2 regions of the Alkalibacterium sp. m-11 genome follow, and region 2 is predicted to be linked to the other one. Evidence: a T-box and tRNA genes for the amino acid it is inferred to sense, from the RefSeq annotation. Region 2 holds a T-box; the other holds one or more tRNA genes.
The links. A T-box is a leader RNA that pairs with one kind of tRNA and senses whether it is charged. The one in region 2 lies ahead of ACYQ2O_RS09505 (valine--tRNA ligase), so its partner is inferred to be a tRNA-Val.
Positions count from the first base shown of each region.

Region 1 (5,969 bases), on a different contig from region 2:
TGAGTTAGAAGAAAAGACACAGACCATTGCTTCAGGACTGCCGAACTTGCCTCACCCGTCTCTGCCTATCGGTGAAGATGAAGAATCAAACGAAGAAATACGCAAGTGGGGAGATCTGCCTGAATTCGACTTCGAACCGAAAGCCCACTGGGATTTAGGTGCTGACCTGAAAATTCTAGATTTTGAAAGAGGTGCAAAAGTTGCCCGAAGCCGATTCCTGTATTACAAAGGACTCGGTGCCAGACTGGAGCGTGCTCTTTATAACTTCATGATCGACCTGCATGTGACTGAACACGGATATGAAGAAGTCATTCCGCCTTATCTTGCAAATGATGATGCTCTGTATGGTACAGGTCAGTTTCCTAAATTCAAAGAAGATGTTTTCCAGATCGACGGACATCCGCTGACGCTTATTCCAACGGCAGAAGTCCCGTTGACTAACTATTATCAGAACGAGATTCTTGATGAAAAAGATCTGCCGATCTACTTTACGGCTCTATCTCCTTCATTCCGTTCAGAAGCGGGAAGTGCAGGAAGAGATACTCGAGGATTGATTCGACTCCACCAATTCAATAAGGTTGAGATGGTCAAATTTGCTAAGCCGGAAGACTCTTATGACGAGCTTGAGAAGATGACCGCAAATGCAGAAGTGATTCTGCAGAAGCTGGGACTTGCATATCGAGTTGTTCTTCTTTCTACAGGAGATACTGGCTTTGCGGCAGCTAAAACATATGATCTAGAAGTGTGGATCCCGACGCAGGAAACTTACCGGGAGATCAGTTCATGCTCTAATACAGAATCTTTCCAGGCTAGACGGGCGATGATCAGGTATAGACGTGAAGAGGACGATAAGATCGATTATGTACACACGCTGAATGGATCAGGGCTAGCAGTCGGACGTACAGTAGCCGCAATTCTTGAAAATTATCAGCAGGCTGACGGCAGCATAAAAATTCCTGATGTACTGGTGCCGTATATGGGCGGCGTCACAGAAATCAAATAAAGTGTATCCCTGCTGAAGTATACAGATTCAAGTCGATGTTCGGCTAAATAACTGTCCGTCACTGATGTAGGAAAATATAGAAAGGCTTGTCTGAGTCATATATAAGACAAGCTCTTTTTCTTTGATTCACGAGGCAGTGTGATACAATCATAATAGACATATTCGACCTTAGACTATGAATAGAATCAGGATCAGGAGGAAACAGCGTGGCAGAATTAGAAAAAGTAGTATTTGCAGGAGGGTGTTTCTGGTGTATGGTCAAGCCTTTTGACTCGCAGCCCGGTATCCATTCCGTTGTATCAGGCTATACAGGTGGACACGTTGAAAACCCGACGTATCGAATGGTCACTTCCGGTACGACTGGTCACACTGAAGCAGTAGAAATCACATACGACCCTGAATTAATGCCTTATAGAGAATTGGTAGAGATATACTGGAGACAGACTGACCCCACAGATGCAGGTGGACAGTTTGTGGATAGAGGAGATTCTTATAGACCTGTGATCTTTTACAATAATCAGGAACAGAAAGAAGCAGCTGAGCAGTCAAAAAAAGAACTGCAGGAAAGTGGCAAATTCAAAGATCCGATCGTTACGACTATCGAAGAGGCAAAACCCTTTTATCCAGCTGAAGAATACCATCAGGATTTTTACAAAAAAGAGTCTGCTCACTATAAACGTTATAGCATTGGATCTGGAAGAGCAGGCTTTTTAACTAAGCACTGGAACGAGGATCCTGCTGAGGATTAATAGTGGTGAGAAAAGAAGTTCAAATTATTTTTACAAAAGTTGTTGACATTAGGTCGATATCTTTGTATGATATAAGAGTTGCTGCGGTAACACGACGCAATAAACTGTATAGTGGCGATAGCGAGAAGGATCCACCTGTTCCCATTTCGAACACAGCCGTTAAGCTTCTCAGCGCCGAGGATAGTGAAGGGTTTCCCTTTGTGAAAGCAGGACGTTGCTATGCAGTTTTTAATGGAGGTTTAGCTCAGTTGGGAGAGCATCTGCCTTACAAGCAGAGGGTCAGCGGTTCGAGCCCGTTAACCTCCATAGATCCATGAGCCGTTAGCTCAGTTGGTAGAGCAACTGACTTTTAATCAGTGGGTCACAGGTTCGAATCCTGTACGGCTCATATATAAGAGTAATCTTATATATGCTACATGCGGATGTGGCGGAATTGGCAGACGCACTAGATTTAGGATCTAGCGCTTCACGGCGTGGGGGTTCAAGTCCCTCCATCCGCATAACAACACGCCGGCTTAGCTCAGTTGGTAGAGCAACTGATTTGTAATCAGTGGGTCGAGGGTTCAAATCCTTTAGCCGGCATTTTTTACGGGCAGACTGATCTGCCTTGTTGCGGAAGTAGTTCAGTGGTAGAACATCACCTTGCCAAGGTGGGGGTCGCGGGTTCGAATCCCGTCTTCCGCTTGTGAATAGACACAGGTAACCAAAGTACACTTCAGCCGGGGTGGCGGAATTGGTAGACGCACAGGACTTAAAATCCTGCGGAGAGTTTTCTCCGTGCCGGTTCGACTCCGGCCCTCGGTATTCACAATGATCAGCACCCTTAGCTCAATTGGATAGAGTACCTGACTACGAATCAGGCGGTTAGAGGTTCGACTCCTCTAGGGTGCACTTTAACATTCGGGAAGTAGCTCAGCTTGGTAGAGCACTTGGTTTGGGACCAAGGGGTCGCAGGTTCGAATCCTGTCTTCCCGATTAGTAATAAAATGGCGGTGTAGCTCAGCTGGCTAGAGCGTACGGTTCATACCCGTGAGGTCGGGGGTTCGATCCCCTCCGCCGCTATAATAAACAAACGGATCCGAGGACCTTTAGCTCAGTTGGTTAGAGCAAACGGCTCATAACCGTTCGGTCGCAGGTTCGAGTCCTGCAAGGTCCATTGTCATGTTTGTAGTTGCTTCAGCAACGTACAAACATGATACACTTTGACGTAAGTCCATAGTGTATCCTTAAATGATTTTCTACTATTATCGCGGGGTAGAGCAGTTGGCAGCTCGTCGGGCTCATAACCCGGAGGTCGCAGGTTCGAGTCCTGCCCCCGCAATTGCTATATCTGTAGTTACTTTAGTAACGTACAGATATGGTACACTCGAGCGAAAGCTCGCAGTGTCTCATATAAAGATTTTCGTAAGGTCCCGTAGTGTAGCGGTTATCACGCCTGCCTGTCACGCAGGAGATCGCGGGTTCGATTCCCGTCGGGACCGTTTTAGCGGGTGTAGTTTAGTGGTAAAACCCCAGCCTTCCAAGCTGATGTCGGGAGTTCGATTCTCCTCACCCGCTTTATACTTGAATAAAGTATTCCTAATATATTTAGGGCCTATAGCTCAGTCCGGTTAGAGCGCACGCCTGATAAGCGTGAGGTCGGTGGTTCGAGTCCACTTAGGCCCATTTTAATACTGGCCCCTTGGTCAAGCGGTTAAGACACCGCCCTTTCACGGCGGTAACACGGGTTCGAATCCCGTAGGGGTCATAGTAATTAAATAGTATTACTTTAATGGAGGATTACCCAAGTCCGGCTTAAGGGAACGGTCTTGAAAACCGTCAGGCGTGTAAAAGCGCGCGTGGGTTCGAATCCCACATCCTCCTTTGCCATGTCTGTTGACGTTATAGTGATTACAGACATAGTACACTCAAGCGTCAGCTTGAAGTGTCTCAACACAATGATTTTCTATTGTTATCGCGGGGTAGAGCAGTTGGCAGCTCGTCGGGCTCATAACCCGGAGGTCGCAGGTTCGAGTCCTGCCCCCGCAATTGTCATGGCTGTTGAAGCTTTAGCGATTACAGACATGATACACTTGGACGTAAGTCCACAGTGTGACCTCATAGAGGCTGAATAAATCGTGAGGTCCCGTAGTGTAGCGGTTATCACGCCTGCCTGTCACGCAGGAGATCGCGGGTTCGATTCCCGTCGGGACCGTAAAGCAGGATATTGAAAGATGGCGCTGTAGCTCAGTTGGTAGAGCAACGGATTGAAGCTCCGTGTGTCGGCAGTTCGACTCTGTCCAGCGCCATAGCAATTTGGAGGGATAGCGAAGTGGCCAAACGCGGCGGACTGTAAATCCGTTCCTTCGGGTTCGTAGGTTCAAATCCTACTCCCTCCATCGCTAGGGGTATAGTTTAATGGTAAAACTATGGTCTCCAAAACCATCGATGTGGGTTCGACTCCTGCTACCCCTGTCAGCAATTCATCATGACATTATTTGTTGAATATGCTATGATTTTAATTAAGAATATGGCGATTGTGGCGAAGTGGTTAACGCACCGGGTTGTGGTCTCGGCATTCGTGGGTTCGATCCCCATCAGTCGCCCTTCAATGGGCTATAGCCAAGTGGTAAGGCAACGGGTTTTGGTCTCGTCATTCCTAGGTTCGAATCCTAGTAGCCCAGTTTTAATTGAATATCATTTTTAGGATGGCGGTATAGCCAAGTGGTAAGGCAGAGGTCTGCAAAACCTTCATCACCGGTTCAAATCCGGTTACCGCCTTATCTTCATATTGAATCATGCCGGCGTGGTGGAATTGGTAGACACGCTGGACTCAAAATCCAGTGCCCGTTAGGGCGTGCCGGTTCGACTCCGGCCGCCGGTATATAGTCTTACGTTTAACTCACACACTCTACATAAGAGTATGTGAGTTTTTTTGTGTAAAAAACGAAAATGAGTAAGTTTAGAATCATAGAACCAAACTAAGTGAGTCATAATGTAAGCGTATAAAACATTTTGTGTTAAAATGGATATGCTGCAAAGATAGAGGGATAAACCATACTTTATGATAGAAGTATCTCTATATGAGATGAAAAGTTCATTGGATTCTGATGACTTGAGACTATTCCAGTTAAATTAAAGACAGAATATAGTAACAGAAGAGGCTTAAAAGGGAAAGAGAAACATAGTAAACTGGAGGTAAAAGGAAAATTGCTGCAGTACTAGGGGGCTATTATCATGATGGAGATACATTGAAAGAGGGTCTTACACAAGTCCTGGATAAACTGGGTGACGTAACTATCCTATGTGCAGACCGAAAAGAACTTACAGAACATCTGAAAGATAGACCAGACCTTGTAATATCAGCTTCAGAGAACCGCTTGGATCCTGAATCAGATAACCCGGAAGAATGGATGACAGAGTTCGAAGAAGATAAAATAGTAGACTATGTAAAAAAAGGTGGGTCATGGCTAGTTTGGCATTCGGGATTAGTCAGCTATCAAAAGTTGACTACTTATATTGACATGGTAGGAGGCAGTTTTGATTATCATCCGGAGAAGCCTGTTAGTGTGAACTACAAGTATATAGAAGAAAGTAGTCTAACTGATAGAAAAGAAGAATTTAGTATTACCGATGAACATTGTTTCATTAATTACGGTAAAGATGTCACAGTCACTATGACTTCATCTTCAGAATATGAAGAGTCTGTTGCTGGATGGACAGTGAAGTACGGTGAAGTTTGCGTATATATACCAGCACACAATAAAGAGGGGCTAATGAGTCGACCGGTAAAGACAGACTTAGAAGCAATTACAAAAAAGATGATACAATAAAAGGTTGAGCAAGCCGCAAGCTCGATACCATGCACTTATTAAAAAATCTTGTTAAAAAAATGATTGTTAAATACAATTTAATCATTGACGATTCTTCAAATACCTGTTATTATTAATTCTGTTGCTGCAAACGATATTTGCTAGTAACACTAAAACATAAAATACTTGTTGACAAGCAATTGGAAACAAGGTATAGTAATGAAGTTGTCGTCAGGAAGAAGACGATTCGAAATAAATGCTTTTAAAGAAATTAAATAAAAGCATTGACATCGAATCAGGACGATGATATGATATAAAGGTTGCTGCTGAAATGCAGACAACACAAACTGAACGAGATAGATCTTTGAAAACTGAACAAAGTAGAAACAACCAAATGTGCAGGGGTCTTCGATTCTTTTGGAGTCG
Region 1 covers NZ_BAAGIR010000087.1:2,154-8,122, forward strand. Annotated here, with positions in the region: gene serS (serine--tRNA ligase) at 1-1,003, shown strand, start outside; gene msrA (peptide-methionine (S)-S-oxide reductase MsrA) at 1,210-1,752, shown strand; rRNA gene rrf (5S ribosomal RNA) at 1,860-1,975, shown strand; tRNA gene ACYQ2O_RS08755 (tRNA-Val) at 1,986-2,058, shown strand; tRNA gene ACYQ2O_RS08760 (tRNA-Lys) at 2,068-2,140, shown strand; tRNA gene ACYQ2O_RS08765 (tRNA-Leu) at 2,171-2,252, shown strand; tRNA gene ACYQ2O_RS08770 (tRNA-Thr) at 2,262-2,334, shown strand; tRNA gene ACYQ2O_RS08775 (tRNA-Gly) at 2,365-2,436, shown strand; tRNA gene ACYQ2O_RS08780 (tRNA-Leu) at 2,471-2,556, shown strand; tRNA gene ACYQ2O_RS08785 (tRNA-Arg) at 2,570-2,643, shown strand; tRNA gene ACYQ2O_RS08790 (tRNA-Pro) at 2,654-2,727, shown strand; tRNA gene ACYQ2O_RS08795 (tRNA-Met) at 2,741-2,814, shown strand; tRNA gene ACYQ2O_RS08800 (tRNA-Ile) at 2,835-2,908, shown strand; tRNA gene ACYQ2O_RS08805 (tRNA-Met) at 3,001-3,073, shown strand; tRNA gene ACYQ2O_RS08810 (tRNA-Asp) at 3,161-3,233, shown strand; tRNA gene ACYQ2O_RS08815 (tRNA-Gly) at 3,239-3,309, shown strand; tRNA gene ACYQ2O_RS08820 (tRNA-Ile) at 3,343-3,417, shown strand; tRNA gene ACYQ2O_RS08825 (tRNA-Glu) at 3,428-3,499, shown strand; tRNA gene ACYQ2O_RS08830 (tRNA-Ser) at 3,526-3,615, shown strand; tRNA gene ACYQ2O_RS08835 (tRNA-Met) at 3,708-3,780, shown strand; tRNA gene ACYQ2O_RS08840 (tRNA-Asp) at 3,874-3,946, shown strand; tRNA gene ACYQ2O_RS08845 (tRNA-Phe) at 3,968-4,040, shown strand; tRNA gene ACYQ2O_RS08850 (tRNA-Tyr) at 4,050-4,130, shown strand; tRNA gene ACYQ2O_RS08855 (tRNA-Trp) at 4,136-4,206, shown strand; tRNA gene ACYQ2O_RS08860 (tRNA-His) at 4,265-4,337, shown strand; tRNA gene ACYQ2O_RS08865 (tRNA-Gln) at 4,344-4,415, shown strand; tRNA gene ACYQ2O_RS08870 (tRNA-Cys) at 4,442-4,512, shown strand; tRNA gene ACYQ2O_RS08875 (tRNA-Leu) at 4,532-4,615, shown strand; gene ACYQ2O_RS08880 (ThuA domain-containing protein) at 4,983-5,564, shown strand.
Region 1: it has a tRNA-Val gene. The T-box ahead of ACYQ2O_RS09505 (valine--tRNA ligase) is inferred to sense a tRNA for this amino acid. The anticodon was not compared.

Region 2 (6,279 bases):
AGAAAATGTTTGGGTAATGAAACACACAGAATGAGCCATTTTAATATTAAAATTGAAGAGTTACCATCTCTAGAAAAAAAGTTTCCGCCAAAGTCTTGACACATACTACACCAGTCCAAGGCTTGAAGAAGCAAGAAATTCTGATATAATAGTAAAAGTTTGTATATGAACGGCATAGAGAGGTTTTGACATGATATACTTTGACAATTCAGCTACAACTAAAATTAATGATTCAGTTCTCGAGTCCTATCTGGAAGCAAGCAAACGATACTACGGTAACCCGTCCAGTCTGCATGTTATGGGAGAAGAGACGAGTAGTCTGCTGAAACGGTCCCGTGCTCAGGTGGCCGAGCTGCTTCAGGTCGATTCTGAAGAAATAGTCTTTACCAGCGGTGGCACTGAAGGAGACAACTGGGCAATAAAAGGCACAGCGATCGAAAAGATGGCTTACGGGAAGCATATTATCTCTACAGCTATCGAGCATCCAGCAGTAATAAAATCCTTGGAGCAGCTGGAACAAATGGGCTGGGAAGTGACGTACCTTTCTGTAGATGAAAAAGGTCAGATCGATTTGGATGAACTAAAGCAGGCAATCAGAAAAGATACGGTTCTTGTATCCATAATGGCTGTCAACAATGAGATGGGAAGCATACAGCCTTTAAGAAAGATTGGAGAAATACTTGAAACTTATCCATCTATACACTTTCATGTAGATGCTGTACAGGCAGTCGGCAAAATTGATCTGGACCTGGCTGGATCAAGAATCGATATCGCTGTCTTTTCTGGACATAAATTCCATGCGCCTAAGGGGACCGGCTTCATTTATCTGAAAAAAGGCAGAAAACTTGCTCCCCTGATGAGTGGTGGGGGCCAGGAAAAAGGAAAACGAAGCGGGACAGAAAATGTACCAGGGAATATTGCTATGGCTAAAGCTCTGAGACTTCTGTTAGAAGACGTAACAGCTAAAAGAAAAAGATTATCTGAACTGAAAAACGAACTGACTGACTATCTGAAGAAATTGGAGAAAGTGACCGTCTTTACCCCTGATGGGAGTGCACCTCATATTATCTGTTTCGGAATGAACCGGATTCGAGGAGAAGTCATTGTCCACGCACTGGAAAAGCAGGGGATCATTGTATCGACGACTAGCGCTTGTTCCAGCAGGAGAAAGACGAAAACACCAACTGTACTGGATATGGGCTACACTAAAGAAGAAGCTGAATCAGCTGTCAGAATCAGCTTGAGTCATCTGAATTCGAATGATGAAGTTCAGGAATTCAAAGACCAGTTCAATTTGATATATGAGCAGTTGAAAGATATAAATTAAGGAGAGCGTTATGCAGATTACAGAAATTCTGGTTCGCTATGGCGAGCTGTCTACAAAAGGAAAGAACAGAAAATTTTTCATCAAGAAGCTGCACAGAAATGTTCGGTCACAACTTCGTCAGTTCAGCACAGTCAAGATCAGTTCAAACAGGGACAGGATGCATATTGATCTGAACGAGGAAGACGCCGATGCAGTGATGACCGAACTCAAGGATGTATTCGGTATCCAGTCATTTTCACCTGTCGTTAAAGTGGATAAAACGCTGGATGAAGCCAAGAAAGCCGTTGTTCATCTGGTTAAGGAACAGTTTAGGGAAGGTATGACCTTCAAGATCATGACCAGAAGAGCTGACCACGATTTTGAATATGATACGAATGAAATGAACCGCCTGCTTGGAACAGAAGTTGAAAAAGCTGTTCAGCCGGTATCAGTAAGAATGAAAAATCCCGATGTAACGGTCAGGGTAGAGGTTCGAAAAGATGGGATATTCATCTCTGTCGATACTCTGTCCGGTGCAGGAGGGCTTCCAGTAGGAACAAGTGGAAAAGGGATGCTTATGCTGTCAGGGGGGATCGATTCTCCTGTTGCGGGATATCTGTCGATGAAACGAGGCATGTCTATAGAAGCTGTTCATTTTCACAGCCCGCCCTATACTAGCCCGCAAGCTCTTCAGAAAGCTAAAGACCTCAGTGCCAAAATTGCACGATATGGGGGAGATGTCACCTTTCTGGAGGTTCCCTTTACTGAAATTCAGGAAGAGATAAAGAAAGTGATACCTGAAGCGTATTCGATGACGGTCACGAGACGAATGATGCTGAGGCTGACTGATGCGATCAGAGAACACAGAAACGGGTTGGCGATAATCAACGGTGAGTCGCTCGGACAAGTCGCTTCTCAGACTCTAGAAAGCATGACAGCTATAAACGAAGTGACCAATACTCCTGTCCTCAGACCGCTGATTTCAATGGACAAGAACGACATCATTAAAATTGCACAGGATATCGATACCTTTGATCTGGCGGTTCAGCCTTATGAAGACTGTTGCACGGTCTTTGCCCCTACACGTCCTAAAACAAAGCCTAGACTGCACAAGGTCAAGGAACTGGAAGAGGAACTGGATATTGATGGGCTGATGCAGCGTGCAATGGACGGCATAGTTGATACGGTGGTCGGTAAACATTCCGGTTCAGAGTATTCAGACGAAGCAGCTTTTGATTCGCTTTTCTGATTCTTTTGGTTGCATTCGGCCCTGATGAACCGTACACTAGACTTAAACCATAGGAAAGAAGGAAATACCATGGATGTAACTTTAAAAGGTGAAAAATTCCAGACAAACGCTCAACCCCCTCAAGTAGGAGACGATGCGCCTTCCTTTGCAGTCAAGAATCTGAATGAAGAAACAGTCAGCCTGTCAGATTATAAAGGAGATGTGCTGGTCATCAGTACAGTCCCGGACATCGAAACAAGCACGTGTTCCAGACAGACGAATACCTTCAATGATAAAGCTGAAGATCTGAAGAATACACGGATCATTTCCATATCGACAAATACATTAGAGCAGCAGACCAACTGGGCAGAATCTAAAGTGCTGTCTACGGATATTCTTCATGACAGTGACCGATCATTTGCTAAAGACTATGGTCTTTACATCGAAGATATTGATAAAATGGCACGGACAGTATTTGTCATCAACAGAAATGGCCAGATCGTCTACCGTGAAGTCGTAAAAGAAATGGCTGAGGATCCGAACTATGAAGAAGCCCTGTCAGCTGCAAGACATGAAGAAGCAGAACTGAACTAATTCAGACAAGAGAATAAATAAAAGCATAGAACAAGAGGAGTAATGATCCGAATCATCTCAGAGAATGGGTGTCAGCTGGAAATCCCTGATGAAGACGATCACGAAGTAGCTTGGGAGCTTTTACGGGGAAACCAAATAGTACTCGTAAATGGGACGACAGACCATTAATACTGTCTAGAGAGATTACAGCATATATTTGATCGACCGGAATATGCTGTAGTAATATAGGTGGTACCGCGAAGCATTCGTCCTAGTTTGATTAGGATGGGTGCTTTTTTTGATAATTAAAATAAATGAGGTGCATAAAATGGAAGAGAATAACATGTCAACGAAATACGATCCAACTGCCGTAGAAGCAGGAAAATATCAGGAATGGCTGGATAAAGATTTGTTCAAGCCAAATGAGAAGGGAACAGAACCGTATTCTATCGTCATTCCGCCGCCGAACGTGACAGGGAAACTTCACTTGGGCCACGCATGGGATACGACGCTTCAGGATATCATAATTAGACAAAAGCGTATGCAGGGATATGACACCTTGTGGCTTCCAGGGATGGACCATGCCGGAATAGCAACCCAGGCCAAAGTAGAAGAGAAACTGGCTGAGCAGAACATTTCCCGTCATGATCTGGGTCGAGAGAAGTTTCTTGAAAAAGTATGGGACTGGAAAGAAGAATATGCGGCTAATATCCGTGATCAGTGGGCAAAAGTTGGTATATCAGTCGATTATTCAAGAGAACGGTTTACGCTTGATGAAGGACTGAATAAAGCAGTAAACAAAGTATTTGTTGATCTGTATAATAAGGGTCTTATCTATCGTGGAGAGTACATCATCAACTGGGACCCTAAAGCGCAGACGGCCTTATCAGACATTGAAGTCGAGCACAAAGAAGTCAATGGTGCCTTCTACCATATCAGCTATCCGATAGTGGACAGCGAGGAGTCGGTAGAAATTGCTACGACCCGTCCGGAAACAATGCTTGGAGATACGGCTGTAGCTGTCCATCCAGATGATGAGAGGTATCAGCACCTGATTGGAAAGAAAGTGCTACTTCCTATATTAGACAGGGAACTGGATGTCATCGCTGATGACTATGTCGACATGGAATTTGGTACAGGAGTAGTCAAGATTACTCCCGCCCATGACCCGAATGATTTTGAAATCGGTCAGCGACATGATCTGAAACAAATCAATGTGATGAACAATGATGGATCCATGAACAGTCTGGCAGGAAAATATGAAGGGATGGACCGGTTCGAAGCACGTAAAGCTCTAGTCAGTGATCTTAAAGAAGAAGGATATCTAATCAAGATTGAAGACATGCAGCACAGCGTGGGTCACTCAGAACGAACAGGTGTCATTGTCGAGCCGAGACTGTCAACTCAATGGTTTGTGAAGATGGATCACTTATCTGATAAAGCACTGGCTAACCAGCTGACTGAAGATAAAGTCAATTTCGTACCGGAACGTTTTGAGAAGACATTCAATAGCTGGATGGAAAATGTACACGACTGGGTTATTTCAAGACAGTTGTGGTGGGGACACCGTATACCGGCCTGGTATCACAATGAGACAGGTGAAGTTTACGTTGGAGAGTCAGCCCCCTCTGATCTGGAAAACTGGACGCAGGATAATGATGTGCTGGATACCTGGTTCAGTTCGGCCCTCTGGCCTTTTTCTACTATGGGGTGGCCTGACGTGGAAAGCAGCGACTTTAAGAAATACTTCCCGACGAGTACGCTGGTAACAGGGTATGACATTATTTTCTTCTGGGTCAGCCGTATGATTTTCCAGAGTCTTGAATTTACAGGCAAAGCGCCGTTCAAGCATGTTCTCATGCATGGACTGATAAGAGATGAGCAGGGCAGAAAGATGAGTAAATCTTTAGGAAACGGAATTGATCCTATGGAAGTCATCGACAAGTATGGTGCGGATGCACTGAGATGGTTCCTTTCCAACGGATCTGCTCCTGGCCAGGATGTCCGCTTCAGTTATGAAAAGATGGATGCATCATGGAACTTCATCAATAAGATATGGAATGCAAGCAGATATGTCATCATGAATTTAGGTAACTTTTCAGTTGAAGAAATCGATCTGACTTTAGAAAAATCGATTGCAGACAAATGGATCCTAGCTCGTCTTAATGAGACAGTCAGACAAGTGACCGACCTGTTTGAGAAGTTTGAATTCGGTGAAGCTGGCCGTCAGTTGTATAAATTCATCTGGGATGATTACTGTGACTGGTATATAGAGATGAGTAAGGAAGTCCTGACACAGGGAACGAAAGAACAGAAGCAGTCTGCCAAGTCTGTTCTTGTACATGTTCTGGACCAGACCCTGCGTCTGCTTCATCCGATCATGCCATTCGTAACTGAAGAAATATGGTCTCATATCCCTCACTCAGGAGAGTCCATCGTAACTGCAGAATATCCTGTGACTCGCACTGAATTCGAAGATCAGGATGCTGTAGAAAACATGGACATGTTGATCGAACTGATTAGGGCTGTCAGAACGATTCGTTCGGAGGCTGACAGACCTTTGTCCAAAACGATTGATTTGCTGATCAGAACTAAAGGAGACAAAGAAGAGACTTTCCTTAAAAAAAATGAGTCATTCATCAGACGATTCTGTAACCCTGATCAGCTAGTCATAGAACAGTTGGTCGATGTGCCGGAAGAAGTGAAAGTAGCTGTAGTAACTGGCGCGGAAGTATTCATCCCACTTGCCGGACTAGTCGACTTCAAAGAAGAAATCAAGCGTCTGGAAAAAGAGCAGTCTAAATGGCAGAGTGAAATCACTCGAGTGGAGAAGAAACTTGCTAATGAAAAATTCGTTCAGAATGCTCCAGACAGCATCGTTGAAGAAGAGCGAGCTAAAGGGAGAGAGTATCAGGAGAAATATGATTCTGTCACTCGACAGTTGGCGAAAATGAAAGAGATAGAAGAGGATAATCGATGAATAGACTGATCATATTTGATATGGACGGGCTGATGTTCGACACTGAACCCCTCTATTATAAAGCCAACCAGAAGACAGCTGACCGTATAGGCCTTCCCTTTGACTATGCGTTTTATGAAAAGTATATTGGTGCCAGCGAGAAAGACTTTTTCAATGCGATGTATCAGTCATTTGACAAGGAAAAAGTCGAGC
Region 2 covers NZ_BAAGIR010000104.1:637-6,915, reverse strand. Annotated here, with positions in the region: gene ACYQ2O_RS09520 (cysteine desulfurase family protein) at 191-1,327, shown strand; gene thiI (tRNA uracil 4-sulfurtransferase ThiI) at 1,338-2,555, shown strand; gene ACYQ2O_RS09510 (thiol peroxidase) at 2,625-3,128, shown strand; T-box leader at 3,146-3,384, shown strand; gene ACYQ2O_RS09505 (valine--tRNA ligase) at 3,436-6,087, shown strand; gene ACYQ2O_RS09500 (HAD family hydrolase) at 6,084-6,279, shown strand, end outside.